3 regions of the Pandoraea commovens genome follow, and region 2 is predicted to be linked to each of the others. Evidence: predicted binding sites of a transcription regulator. Region 2 holds the regulator's gene; each other region holds the start of a gene.
What was found. Region 2 encodes FNR, which switches genes on or off when oxygen is low (the NO sensors DNR and NnrR bind a similar motif). Its sites were predicted from a motif close to TTGATNNNNATCAA; they were not measured.
Positions count from the first base shown of each region.

Region 1: the regulator FNR is predicted to act here: its motif matches at 1,121-1,134, upstream of NTU39_RS13695 (MBL fold metallo-hydrolase RNA specificity domain-containing protein).
Region 3: the regulator FNR is predicted to act here: its motif matches at 2,462-2,475, upstream of NTU39_RS13545 (universal stress protein).

Region 1 covers NZ_CP102780.1:2,973,800-2,977,833, forward strand. Annotated here, with positions in the region: gene NTU39_RS13685 (universal stress protein) at 16-483, opposite strand; gene NTU39_RS13690 (universal stress protein) at 488-991, opposite strand; gene NTU39_RS13695 (MBL fold metallo-hydrolase RNA specificity domain-containing protein) at 1,232-2,647, shown strand; gene NTU39_RS13700 (DUF1488 family protein) at 2,637-2,930, shown strand; gene NTU39_RS13705 (cysteine hydrolase family protein) at 3,184-3,891, shown strand; gene NTU39_RS13710 (DUF4822 domain-containing protein) at 4,019-4,034, opposite strand, start outside.
Region 2 covers NZ_CP102780.1:2,489,743-2,493,776, reverse strand. Annotated here, with positions in the region: gene NTU39_RS11635 (pseudouridine synthase) at 1-790, opposite strand, end outside; gene scpB (SMC-Scp complex subunit ScpB) at 944-2,095, opposite strand; gene fnr (fumarate/nitrate reduction transcriptional regulator Fnr) at 2,434-3,180, shown strand; gene NTU39_RS11620 (YybH family protein) at 3,469-3,891, shown strand; gene NTU39_RS11615 (LysR family transcriptional regulator) at 3,920-4,034, opposite strand, start outside.
Region 3 covers NZ_CP102780.1:2,946,120-2,950,153, reverse strand. Annotated here, with positions in the region: gene NTU39_RS13555 (carboxypeptidase-like regulatory domain-containing protein) at 56-529, opposite strand; gene NTU39_RS13550 (BON domain-containing protein) at 577-1,233, opposite strand; gene NTU39_RS13545 (universal stress protein) at 1,373-2,323, opposite strand; gene NTU39_RS13540 (hypothetical protein) at 2,661-3,098, shown strand; gene NTU39_RS13535 (sulfurtransferase) at 3,110-4,003, opposite strand.

The DNA of each region.
Region 1 (4,034 bases), 480 kb from region 2:
TCGCGCACTGGCGGATTACAACACTTCGGCGAATCCCTCGGTTCCTGGCGGCGGGATAAGAATGACGGGCCGCTGCGCCTGCCGGGCGCAGTTTTCCGCCACGCTGCCCAGCGTCAGACGTCGCACGCCGCGCCGACCGTGGGTCCCGATCACGATCAGGTCGGCCTGACATTCTTGCGCTGCGGCGTTGATCTGAAACGCGACATCGCCGCCGAGCGGCAGGAGTTCACGGATCTCCACGTCGCCCGCGACCTTCTCGTCCTTCAGGCGCTTCGTGGCTTGCTCCCGGATGCTGTTCCCCTGAATTCGCAAAGCTTCGATGAAGGGAAACGGATCCGCGTCGCTGATGTAGGCCACGGGAATATCGACGACAAACAACACATGCAATTTCGCCTTACGCGCTTTGGCAAGCGACAGCGCATAGTCGAAGGCGGTGTCCGCCGTGGGGCTGCCATCGATGGCAACCAGGATTCGTTCATACATGGTGTCAGTTCTCCGCGACAGCAGTCGGTACGCTGGCCGCCCCCGTAGGCAGCGTCGTAGATTCTTTGACCAGCATGACGGGGCGATGCGAGTGCCGCAAGACTTGCTCAGCCACACTGCCGAGCAGCATGCGGCGAACGCCCTTGCGTCCATGCGTGCCAAGGACCAGAAGGTCGGTTTGCCAACGCCGGGCTTCACGAATAATGGCGCCAGCGATGGTGCCGCCCCACGTCCGTAGGTCGATGGAGCGGGTATCCGTTTGAATACCTTCTTCATGCAGCCGCTTGTAAGCGGTGCTCAATATCTCCTGGCTCTCCGCAATCAAAGACTCTCTTACGGCTTCGAGGTCGATGTACGAAGAAAACGCAGATTGATAGTGGGCGAACGGATCGTCGATGACGTTGACGACTCGGACGACGTCGTCCGGCATGGCGAATCGGATCGTTTCGCGCAAGGCGTGCCATGAGGTTTCGCTGCCGTCGATGGCGAGCAGGATTCGATGAGACATTGTGTCGTCCTCGCTGAGTTTGACGCGTTCGGACTGTGCCGCAGATGTCGATCTACGCGGCGACGGTCAATGTTGCGATTAGACGGTAGCCCAACGTCGCCTGAGCGTGCGCTGGCATGAGCCACCTCCTTGACGCACATCAACGTGGCAGGTTCTGAAATCGTGTCTCCAGGTACCGGACGACTATGCTGTGATTGCCCGGCGACATTCCGTTGCCGAGTCGACGCGAGAGGTGCCTTCATGGAATTGAGTTTCCTCGGTGCTGCGGGCACGGTAACCGGATCGAAGACGCTACTTCGCGTCGCGGACAGGAATGTGCTGGTGGATTGCGGCCTGTTTCAGGGTGTCAAGAATCTACGCAACCGCAATTGGGCGCCCCCGCCGTTCAATGTCCGGGGTCTGGATGCGGTTGTGCTGACACACGCCCATATCGACCACAGTGGCTATCTTCCGGTGCTCGTTCGCCAAGGGTATGCCGGGCCGATCTATTGCACGTCCGCGACACGAGATTTATGCGAGATTCTGTTGCTCGATAGTGCGCATCTTGAAGAGGAGGAAGCCGACTTCCTGAACCGTCACGGCAAGTCGAAACACCACCCTGCACTGCCGCTTTTCACGACGGGCGATGCCCGGCGAGCCATTGAGCGATTGACGCCGCGAGCGTTCGACACCCCGTTTGAGGTCTGCCCGGAAGTTCAAGTGACCTTTTGGCATGCGGGGCACATCCTTGGGGCCGCGATGGCTCAGGTGGATGCCAACGGGAGGAGGATTCTCTTCTCGGGCGATCTTGGTCGCACCGACGATCCGATCATGCCCGCACCGGCCAATCCCGAAACGCCGGATTTCCTCGTCCTTGAGTCCACATACGGGGATCGTCTGCATGACCGCACCGATCCCGGGGCTCAGTTGGCGGAGATACTGCATCGGACGTTTGCACGCGGAGGGAGTGTCATCGTCCCCGCGTTTGCCGTTGGACGGGTGCAAAGCCTGCTTTACTGGATTGCCCGGCTGAAATCGGCCGGAGAGATGCCCGATGTGCCCGTCTATCTGGACAGCCCAATGGCGATCAATGTGACGAAAACCTACTCTTCACATCTTGCCGACCAGCGCTTGAGTGCGTCGGAGTGCGCGCAAATGTGCGGCGCAGCCACGTTCGTCACCAGCGTCGATCAGTCCAAATGGCTGGACACGCGCGCGATGCCTTCCGTCATCATCGCGGGAAGCGGCATGGCCACGGGCGGACGTGTCCTGCACCATCTCAAGGTGATGAGCGGCAATTGGCGAAACACGGTGCTCTTCACCGGGTTTCAGGCGCCGGGTACGCGCGGCTCGACCATGGTGAACGGCGGCAGCGAAGTCAAAATATTTGGTGATTACGTTCACGTCAATGCGGAAGTCGTTCAACTCGACACGCTATCTGCTCACGCAGACTACGTCGAAACTTTGAACTGGCTTTCGAAGTTTCGCAAACCGGTGGGCGGCATCTTCCTGAATCATGGCGAGCCTGCCGCAGCCGACAGCTTGCGCAGGCGTATTGCCGATCGCTTTGGATGGCCCTGTCAGGTGGTAGAGCCGATGCAAAGCGTTTGCCTGGATGACAGCACCGTCGCTCCGACTGGCGATTCCTATTTCGATGGCGAACACCGTGAAGATTGAATTCCCGCACGTCGCGCCCGCGTATAACGCAGACGACATGACGATCGAATTTGCTGCGGACTGTGAGCGTAAGCGAATTGTGTGTGCGATCTCAGCGGAAGCACTGGAAGATCATTTCGACGCAAAGTCGTGCCATGTCGATGATCTGATGGTTGCCTTCAAAGCGCACAGAGCTTCCATCGAAAAGACCGCTGAACGCTATCTGCTGTTGTGTCACGGCGCCCCGGTTCTGCTGCGTAGTGGGCACTTTCGATGGAAGTCAGGTCGCAGGCCCGGTGAATAGAAGCCGGAGCGTCTGTGTGAGGATATCGCGCGCAATACCTTCGCCCCAACGAGTTTGGGTGCGTCGGAAATCCGCGTCCGACCGGGTTGTACATTCAGTCTCAGGGCGCATCACAAGTCGCCATGAGCGCCCGATTCCCCAAATCCATTTGTGCAGCGGATGCACATATGATGTGTGCGGCGACATCTGGTCGGTATGGGCGCACGTCCCTAGACTGGGCGCTCCTTTGAACCGACAACCCAGGAGCCTCATCATGACGCATTTGCTACTCAAGACTTTAAAACTCGTAACGTTCGGTCTCTCGCTGTCCGCCGCCGTGTCCGCCACTGCACACGCAGCAGACAAGGCCGCCGCTGCGCCCACCATCCGTGCCATGTCGGGCGCGACACCGATCGACCATCTGGACCCGAAGCGTACGGCCCTGATCGTGATTGATTTCCAGAACGAGTACTTCACCGGTCGTATGCCGATCCCGGATCGTGCACAGGCACTGGCCAATACGAAGAAGCTGATCGACATGGCCGACCGTGCCGGTATCGAGGTCTATCAGGTTCAGCACGTGGCCCCCGCCGGTTCCGCCGTCTTTGCGTTGGGCGGCAAGACCGTCGACTTCGCACCCGGTGCCGAACCGCGTGCTCGCGACACCGTTTTGCAGAAGACGACCGTGAGCGTATTCGCGAGCACCGACCTTGACAAACGCCTCAAGGCCAAGGGCATCGATACGGTGGTGATCGCAGGCCTGATGACGCACGCCTGCGTCGCCGGTGCCGCCCGTGACGCCGCACCGCTGGGCTATCGCGTCGTGGTGGCATCGGACGCGTCCGCGACCCGTGACATTCAGCGCCTCGACGGCACCCGCGTCAAGAGCGCCGCGCTTCATCAGGCGGCCCTCTCGGAGATCGAAGACACCTTCGGCGATGTGCTGACGACGGCCCAGATCCTGAAGTTGCCGCAGCGCTGAAATACGTCTCGCCTCAAGCGGACGGAGGCGACGCCGGGCGTGGCGCTGGTCAACCGCAGCACACGCCTTTCGCCTTGACCAATGCCGGTGAGCGTTATCACCGGCATTGTGTCGATGTCATCACGCATCAACGCGTGGACGTG
Region 2 (4,034 bases):
TCGGCAAAATGCGCTGCCCGATGTGCGCCGGCTCGGAATTCACCGACACGCGACCCGCAAGAATCAGCTCTTCCATTTCGCGACGCGAGCCCATACCGGCCTCGGCCAGCACCTTATGCAGCTTCGGCGCTTCGTCGTCAGGCGAGAGCACCCGACGATCGGCCGGACGGCGACCGCGCTTGGCAGCTGCGTTGTCGCCCTCGGCGTCGTCACCATCGAAACCGCCCGACGTCACGAAGGCGAACAGATCGCTGTCGCCTGCATTCCCTGCGCCACCCTTGCCACCGGCACCGCTGCGAGCCCCGCCCGCCGGGCCCTTGCGGCCACGACCCTGCGTCTTGCTCGCGGCGCCCTGGCCGCCTCGATCACCCTGCGCATTTTGGGCACCCGGAGCGCCGCGCTGCTGACGGCCACCCGGCGCAGCACCGCCGGCCTGTGCCGGTTGCGCAGCCTGCTGGGCGTCGTCACGCTTGCCGCCACGCGGCTTTCGCGTGTTGGCACGGCCTCGCGTCTGCGCGGCGGACGGCGCACCTTCGGCACCGGACGCCGGGCCTTGCTGAGCCTCGGGAGAAGGTTGGCCTGACGCGGCGTCCGAGCCGGCGAACTCGCCGGTGTCGTCGCCTTCACGCTTGGCTTGCTGAGCCGCACGGCGGCGCGCGATCAGACTGCGCGGGCCACGGCGCAAACCGCGGCGCGACGCCTTTTCATCGCCACCCTCGCCTTCCGGCGAACGTGCTTCGGCACCGGCATCGCGGGCGTGCAGGTCCTGGGATTCTTCGTTTTGTTTCAACACAACCTCATTGGAAAACGGGATCGTCGTGGGCAGGCTTAGGTCGCTGCCCTGATCCGTGTTCGCACCATGAATGCGCGGCAAAAGCCTGCCGCGACTTCGTTCTTATCGCTAACGGCCCCGAAGGCGTGCGCGGCGCAGAGCGCCGCCGCCTCAGGTACCGGTGACGAGATTCTTGTCGTCCCCGTCGTTCTCGTCGCCATCCATCGCACCGGGCGTAGGCTGCCCGGCGGCGGCTTCGTTCGCTGCCGGGTCGACAGCGTGCGGGGAAACCTCTTGCGCCAACGACGCTGCGGGATCTGCCGCCTGCGTCGCACTTTCTTGCGCGCCTTCTTCTATATCGACGTTCTGCACATCTTGCGGCGAATCGTCGCCGACAGGAACCGCAGATTCCGATACTTCGGAAAATTCCTCGTGTTGCGCATCGGCATCGTCCTGCTCACTGACGTGCGCCGTGTCCGCGAGTTCCGCCACGTCGGGCGGATTCTCTGCCGATGCATCGGCGTCGAGCGCCACAACATCGGTCGATGCCTGCACTTCGCCTTCGGCCAGCACGGCGTCGAGCAGCGCGTCTTCCGACAGCGCGTCGTCACCGACCGGTGGCGGGCGCTGGCCTTCCGGCAGCCCCTGGGCGAGCGGCAAATCGTCGGCACGCGTTTGCGCCAGACGGGCCAGTGCCTCGGCATCGGCCACCGGCGCGTCGTCCGTAGCTTCTGCTTCGCCCTCTTCGCCCTCGGCACGCTCGCCGAATTCGATGTTCTGCTGCGCCAGCAGATCGATCTGCGCCTGCGCGGCCGGGTCTTCCAACGGCGGCAACGCATCGAGCGCGCGCAGGCCGAGGTCGTCCAGGAAGTCCTTGGTCGTCGCATACAGACCGGGGCGTCCCGGCACGTCGCGATGACCGATCACTTCGATCCAGCCACGATCCTCGAGCTGCTTGATGATCTGCGTGTTGACCGTCACACCGCGAATCTCTTCGATATCGCCACGCGTGACCGGTTGACGGTAAGCAATGATCGCCAGCGTCTCCATCACAGCGCGCGAGTACTTCGGCGGCTTCTCTGGATTGAGGCGGTCAAGGTATTCACGCATGCGTGGACGGCTCTGGAAACGCCAGCCGGTGGCCAACGCCACCAATTCCACACCTCGGCCATCCCATTGCACGCGGATTTCCTCGAGTAGCGCGCGCACCGTGTCACCAGACACGGCGTCATTGAAGAGCTTACGCAGATCGCCGACCTTGAGCGGCTCCTGCGCGCAAATCAACGCGGTCTCGAGGACGAGTTTCGCCTCTTGGGTATTCATGTGCGACTAAGCAGACCGGGGGCTTGGCAACCCGGTATCAGGAATAAATGGATGCTTGGAACCAGAAAACGGTCGTCGATGGAAGACTACCGTTTCGCATAAGCGCGCGCCCTATTGTGTTCGGTCGTAGTGACGGCGGCGCGACCAGAATGCTTCGAAACGACCTGCCGGGAAAACGCCCAGGCCGATAGTGCGGCAAGACGGACGTCCGGTATGTGCGCAATTATTACTGAAACATCCACGCCCGTAAAGCGCCGTCACAAACCTTAGCGTCCCGACTGTCGAAACGACGGGTCGACGCCTCATGGTAAACTCTCGGAATAACTTCAGGGGCCTCCATGACCACCGACATCGGTCGCATTCCCGGCAACCCCATTCCGGTTGCCCAGCCTCGTTGTTCCACATGCTCGCTAGGGCAGTTCTGCCTGCCCGTCGGCATCCCTGAGCCGGAGCTGGAACGACTGGACGCACTCGTGAGCGAGCGCCGCCGCCTCAAAAAGGGCGAAGTGCTCTATCACGCCAACGATGATCTCACCGCCGTCTACGGCATTCGCTTCGGGTCGCTCAAAAGCTGCGTCACGGCCCCCGACGGCCGCGAACAGGTCGTCGGCTTCCACCTTCAGGGCGAACTGATCGGCCTCGACGCCGTGGCCGACAACCATCACCCAACCACTGCCGTGGCGCTCGAAGACAGCGAACTGTGCATCGCCCGCTTCGGCGAGCTTGAGACGCTTTCGCGCCAGGTGCCGTCGCTGCAACGCCAGTTGCATCGTCTGATGAGCCAGGAAATCCGCAACGAGCACCAGCAACTGCTCGCCCTGGGGACGATGCGCGCCGAGGAGCGCCTGGCGGTCTTCCTACTGAATCTCTCCGAGCGCCTGTCCGCCCGGGGTTACGCTGCCAACGAGTTCGTGCTGCGCATGAGCCGTGAGGAAATCGGCAGCTTCCTGGGTCTCAAACTGGAGACGGTCAGCCGCCTGTTCTCGCGTTTCGCGCAGAACGGGATGATCGAAATCCGTCAACGCCACGTCAAGATCATCGACGGCGTCGCCCTGCGCGAACTCGCCGGCGTGCATCACTGCTGATCCGGCTGTCGGGGGTGCGGAGCGCCCCCGCTCATACATCCCCACAGAACTGAGCGCCGCGACTTTCTCGCGTTGCCGATTTGTCGCCAATTCGCGACTACTCCATTACCGATAAGCTACCGGCGCGGCCCTCCCGGCGCCTTGCGCCAGATCAAAAGGAACGACGTTCGACAAGCCCCGGCAAACGCTCCATAATCGGCGCGTTCGCTGCCCCGCCTGTCGGTCGAGGGCGACCACGCATACGACACGCGCTTGTCTCCGATGGAGGACGCCGTTATGCCCGCTGCCATATTTCTCAGTCCGGAAGACGCCGAACACGCGTTCTACGAAGCGCTGCGCGCCGGCGATACGGACTTGCTGATGGATGTCTGGTCGGAAGACGAGGAAGTCGTGTGCATTCACCCTGCGGGACCACGGCACGTCGGCCCGGCGGCGGTCAGAGCAAGCTGGCAGGAGGTCCTCGCCAAAGGCGGCTTACAGGTGATAGCGAATCAACTTCAAGTGGCGCACAACCCGTTGTGCGCCGTTCGCAACGTTCTTGAGCAGATTCAGGTCGAGAGTCAGCCGGAAGCGCGCTTCGCGTTCGTGCTCGCCACGAACGTCTATTTGAAAGAAGCTGACGGTTGGCGTCTGGTACTGCATCATGCCAGCCCTGCCATCGGCCACGAGGACACCGGGTCGCAGATGCCGAGGACGCATCGGCTCCATTGAGTGGGCCTGAATCAGCCTTCGTCGGACCTTAATCCACCGCCGTCGGCCACTGCGCCTCCCAGTACGGCACCGGGCTGAAGCGCGCCTGCAGGAACTCGATCATCGCCTGTGTCTTGGGCGGCACGAACACCCGGCTCGGATAG
Region 3 (4,034 bases), 460 kb from region 2:
TCCCGCGTACGCCCCTCGCCATGACCCACATCAAAACGACATGCTTCGCCTGCCATCAGCGTTTCAACGGCTTCGGGCAGTTCGCGCAAAGGTGCAAATCACCGAGATAGTCAGGGATATCCCAATGGAAATTCAATTCCACGCTCCCCCGGGTGGGAACACGAACGTTGCGGTGCTCGGTCATTTGCGGCACTTGGGCCGCAACGCCGTAACGCCCAGGTGGCAATTTGACGAACAGGAACGGGCCTTCGGTTCTCACGGTGAGTATCGAGTGCCCAGCGGCATCGGAGATCATGACATCCACATCCGACAGATAGCTGCCGGAGGTCGTTGCGAACGTCATCCGTAGGTTGTACCCGGCGGCCGCCTCGCGGAATTGTCTGACTTCGTCCTCACCGATACCGCCGGTGATATAGGTGACATCCGACGATTTCTCTTGTGTCGCGATGGGGGCCGATACGGCATTGTCTGCCATCCATAAGCCCGGAAGCCAGGACAGCAAAAACATGAGGGCAACAAATCTGATCATCGCAATTCTCCTTGGAAGCGTGACGATGCAACCGGCTGAAGCCGCGCCTATGGGCGGCCAACGGACAATTTGTCGATCACGTGTCGCACGCCGGGGGCGGACCATGCAGCGTTACACGCCATCGTCTTCTCGTCCAAAGAGCTGACATTCCCGCACAAGGTGACGGTGCCGTCGGCGACCTGAACGGAGATGTGTCGTGCATCTTCTTCGGCGTGCCGCCTGAGCGCCGATTCGATTTTGCTTGTGATGTCGGTCGGTGCCGTACGGCGCTTGATGCGGATATCGTTGAAGACAGTGTTGACACCGCGAAGGTGCGCGACGACCTTTTCCGCCGCCAGCATCTGATAGCCCCAGTCGACTTCCCCTGTGAGCGTGACGCACCCTTTTTCGACCGTGACCTGTACGGCACGCTCGGACAGGCCTGCGCTCCAAAGCAATACGGTGCGCGCGGCGCTCGCGATGTCCGCGTCGGTGCGTCGGTGTTCGTTGGGTACCGCTACCACCAATTCGACGACCACGGCCCGCACGCCTTCGACACGCTGCGTCGCCCGCTTTGTCGCGAGTTTTTCTGCGTAGCTTCGCAGATGGCCCGACAGCGTGACGATACCGTCGTGGACTTCTACACCGATGTCCGCTGCGTTGATGGCAGGATCCCATTCCAGTTCCTGCTCCACGTCCTTCTTCAATTGAAGATCGCCTTTCATCCCAACCTCCTGGTTTTGACCGGAGGTGGCGCGACCCACATCGGTGACACCACCTCCCCACGATTCAAGCTAATCCATCGGGGCTCGGCGGGATTGACGCTCGTCAATGATCGTGTCGTAGGGAGCGATGTCGGAGGCGTCACACGTGTGGCGCACGTACGAGCAGAACAGGTGTCCGGGCAATCTGCGCAACGCGTCCGGCGACTGTGCCAAGCATCCAGCGGACGATGCCGCGTCGCCCATGCGTACCCATCACGATCAGGTCGGCATGCCAGCGCTCTGCCTCCCGGACGATCGCGTGCGCAACGTCGTCCCGTGTGCGGTCTGTTCTGATGAGAGCGGTGCCAGGTCTGGCTACCGTTCCTGCGAGCCTCGACTTCGCCGCCTCAAGCGCGCGAGTCCCTTCTTCCACGAATGCGTTTTCGAGAATATCGATAGGAGCAAGATCGCTCAGGCGCACCGCACAATCCACCACATAGATTGCGCGGGCATGTGTGGTGCTCGTGGCAAACCGCAGGCCAAAGCGCATTGCCTGCGCAGCCTGATCGCTGCCGTCCACGGCGAAAAGCAAGCGATTGAGCGAATGGCCAGCCTTATCCGAACAGTTTTCGGGGACGACGAGGACTGGGCACTCGGCAAGTCGCGCCAGCGGTTCCGAAACGGCGCCCTCGATCCAGCGCACCAAACCATGGTGCTGGCGCGCACCAAGCACGATCAGTTCCGCGTGCCACGCTCGCGCGTCCTCGACCAGTGCATGCGCGACATCGCCACCGTGCTGAGACAGGTCGATGGTCTGCGTTTCGACATGCACGTCGCGTTGAGCAAAAACGCCGCTGGCGGCGACAACCGCTTCGTGCGCCTTCTCCGACAGTTCTGCGCGCGCAGCATTCAGCGCGTCGCCCACGAGCGATCCTGCAGGCACATGTGTGAGTGGGTTCTCCGCGACACTCACGAGACGAACCGCGCCCGAGGTCGCGATAACCCGTCTCGCAACGGCAACGGCATGTTCCGACGCGCCATACGGGTCGATGGCGACGTACACGCGGGCGGGCAAGTGCAGGGGTGATTTCGGGGAAGTCGGTCCATTCATTGTTCACCGCCGTTACGAAGTAGGTTGTGCCAGGGCGAACGATCAAGGCTGAAAGCGGCGCATGAAGCGCGCTCACGAACGTCACCGTCCCGCGATCCGGCCACTGACTTCAGCATGGACGAAACGAGTCCTCGCAGGTTGATTGAGGTCAACCGTCGAGCATGCCGCAACGGACGACGCACCAGCGACGAGCATGCGGTACGACGACGCCGACTCGCCTTGTTGATATGCCTCAATCCACGCGCCGTCCCGGGAACTAGCGTTAAGACGGACTCCCGGGAAGGGGCGTGCAACGGCATCGCCAGTCCGGGCCTGTAACGTTGAGGAGATAAACACCATGCGAAGCGAGATGAGGCACGGGCGCATTTGCGTTTTAATTTCTGCAGTATTTGCCATGCTGGCAGGGGCCGTAGGCGCACAACCGACGGACGGAAACTGGGGGTGTGCGCAGGGATACGGTCCCGGCATGATGCGCGACGGGTATGCCGGCCGAATGATGGGACAGGGCATGATGGATGGGCCTGGAGGATGCGGTCCGTGTGCCGATCCGGACCGCATCCCGCAGCGCGAGAAGCTCAATCTGAGCGTCGATCAGGTGCGCAGCAATATGGAACAGTGGCTCAAACGATCGGGCAACCCGCGTCTGAAGGTTGGCAAGGTGGCTGAACGGGACGCCGATACGGTTACTGTCGAGGTCGTAACGGCCGAAAAGAATGTGCTCGTGCAACGCTACGACGTGAACCGGCACTCCGGCTGCATCCGACCGGCACGGTGAGGCGCGCGGCGTCACCCCCGGATGGGAGGTGACGCCGCCGACACCTTGTACGGGAGGCCTTCCTCGATGGGGAGTGCAGGATCCCGCGACCACTCGTTCCACGAGCCAAAGTACAGACGAACGTCCTTCAGTCCCGCCTCCTCGAGCGCGACGAAGGTATTCGACGCCCTCGCACCTTTGAAGCAAAAGACAATCACTGGGGTCTCCCGGGAGATGCCCACCGTTGCGCACTCCGCCAGAATCTCGCTCGGGCTCTTGAACATTTTTCCCGTCGGAGTCGGCTTCATCATTCGATACCATTCGATCCAAACGGAGCCTGGAATACGCCCCTTGCGCGGGCAAAAATCGCGTCCGTAAGGCGACGAACTCTCCGCGATCCATTCGTCCACGTCGCGTACGTCGAGCTTGACGATGTGCCGGTCGGCAACCGCCGTCTTCATCGCTGCGAGGTCGACGAGAATGTCGCGGGCGCGTGTCGTGACCGGAAAGACCACAGGCTTCGGGTGCGGAACGTCCGTCGCGCTGGGTAAACCCGCCGCGCGCCAGGCGGAAAATCCACCGTGGAGGACCTTGATCTTGTCTCGCGGATAACCGAGATACCGAAGCAGCACGTAACCCCGGCAAGATTGTCCGAACCCCGTCTCCATGGATTGCTCATAAATGACGGCCGTCTCCTTGCCCGACAAGCCCGCGTTGCCGAAAGCGGTCGCAAAGGTCTCGCGCAGTGCGCTCAGGCCTTCCGGCGTCGAAGTCGCCAGATAGGTGAATATCTCGTGGATATTGACGGCGCCCGGAATGTGGGCTTCGGCGTAATTGGCGGCATCGCGGGTGTCGATGACGACGGTGGGCGCCGTTGTCCGCATGGCGGCCAGCGCCATCGGCGAAATAAGAACGCGATCGTTCATGGCATGCTCCTGCACAGTCAAACGCCGGGGT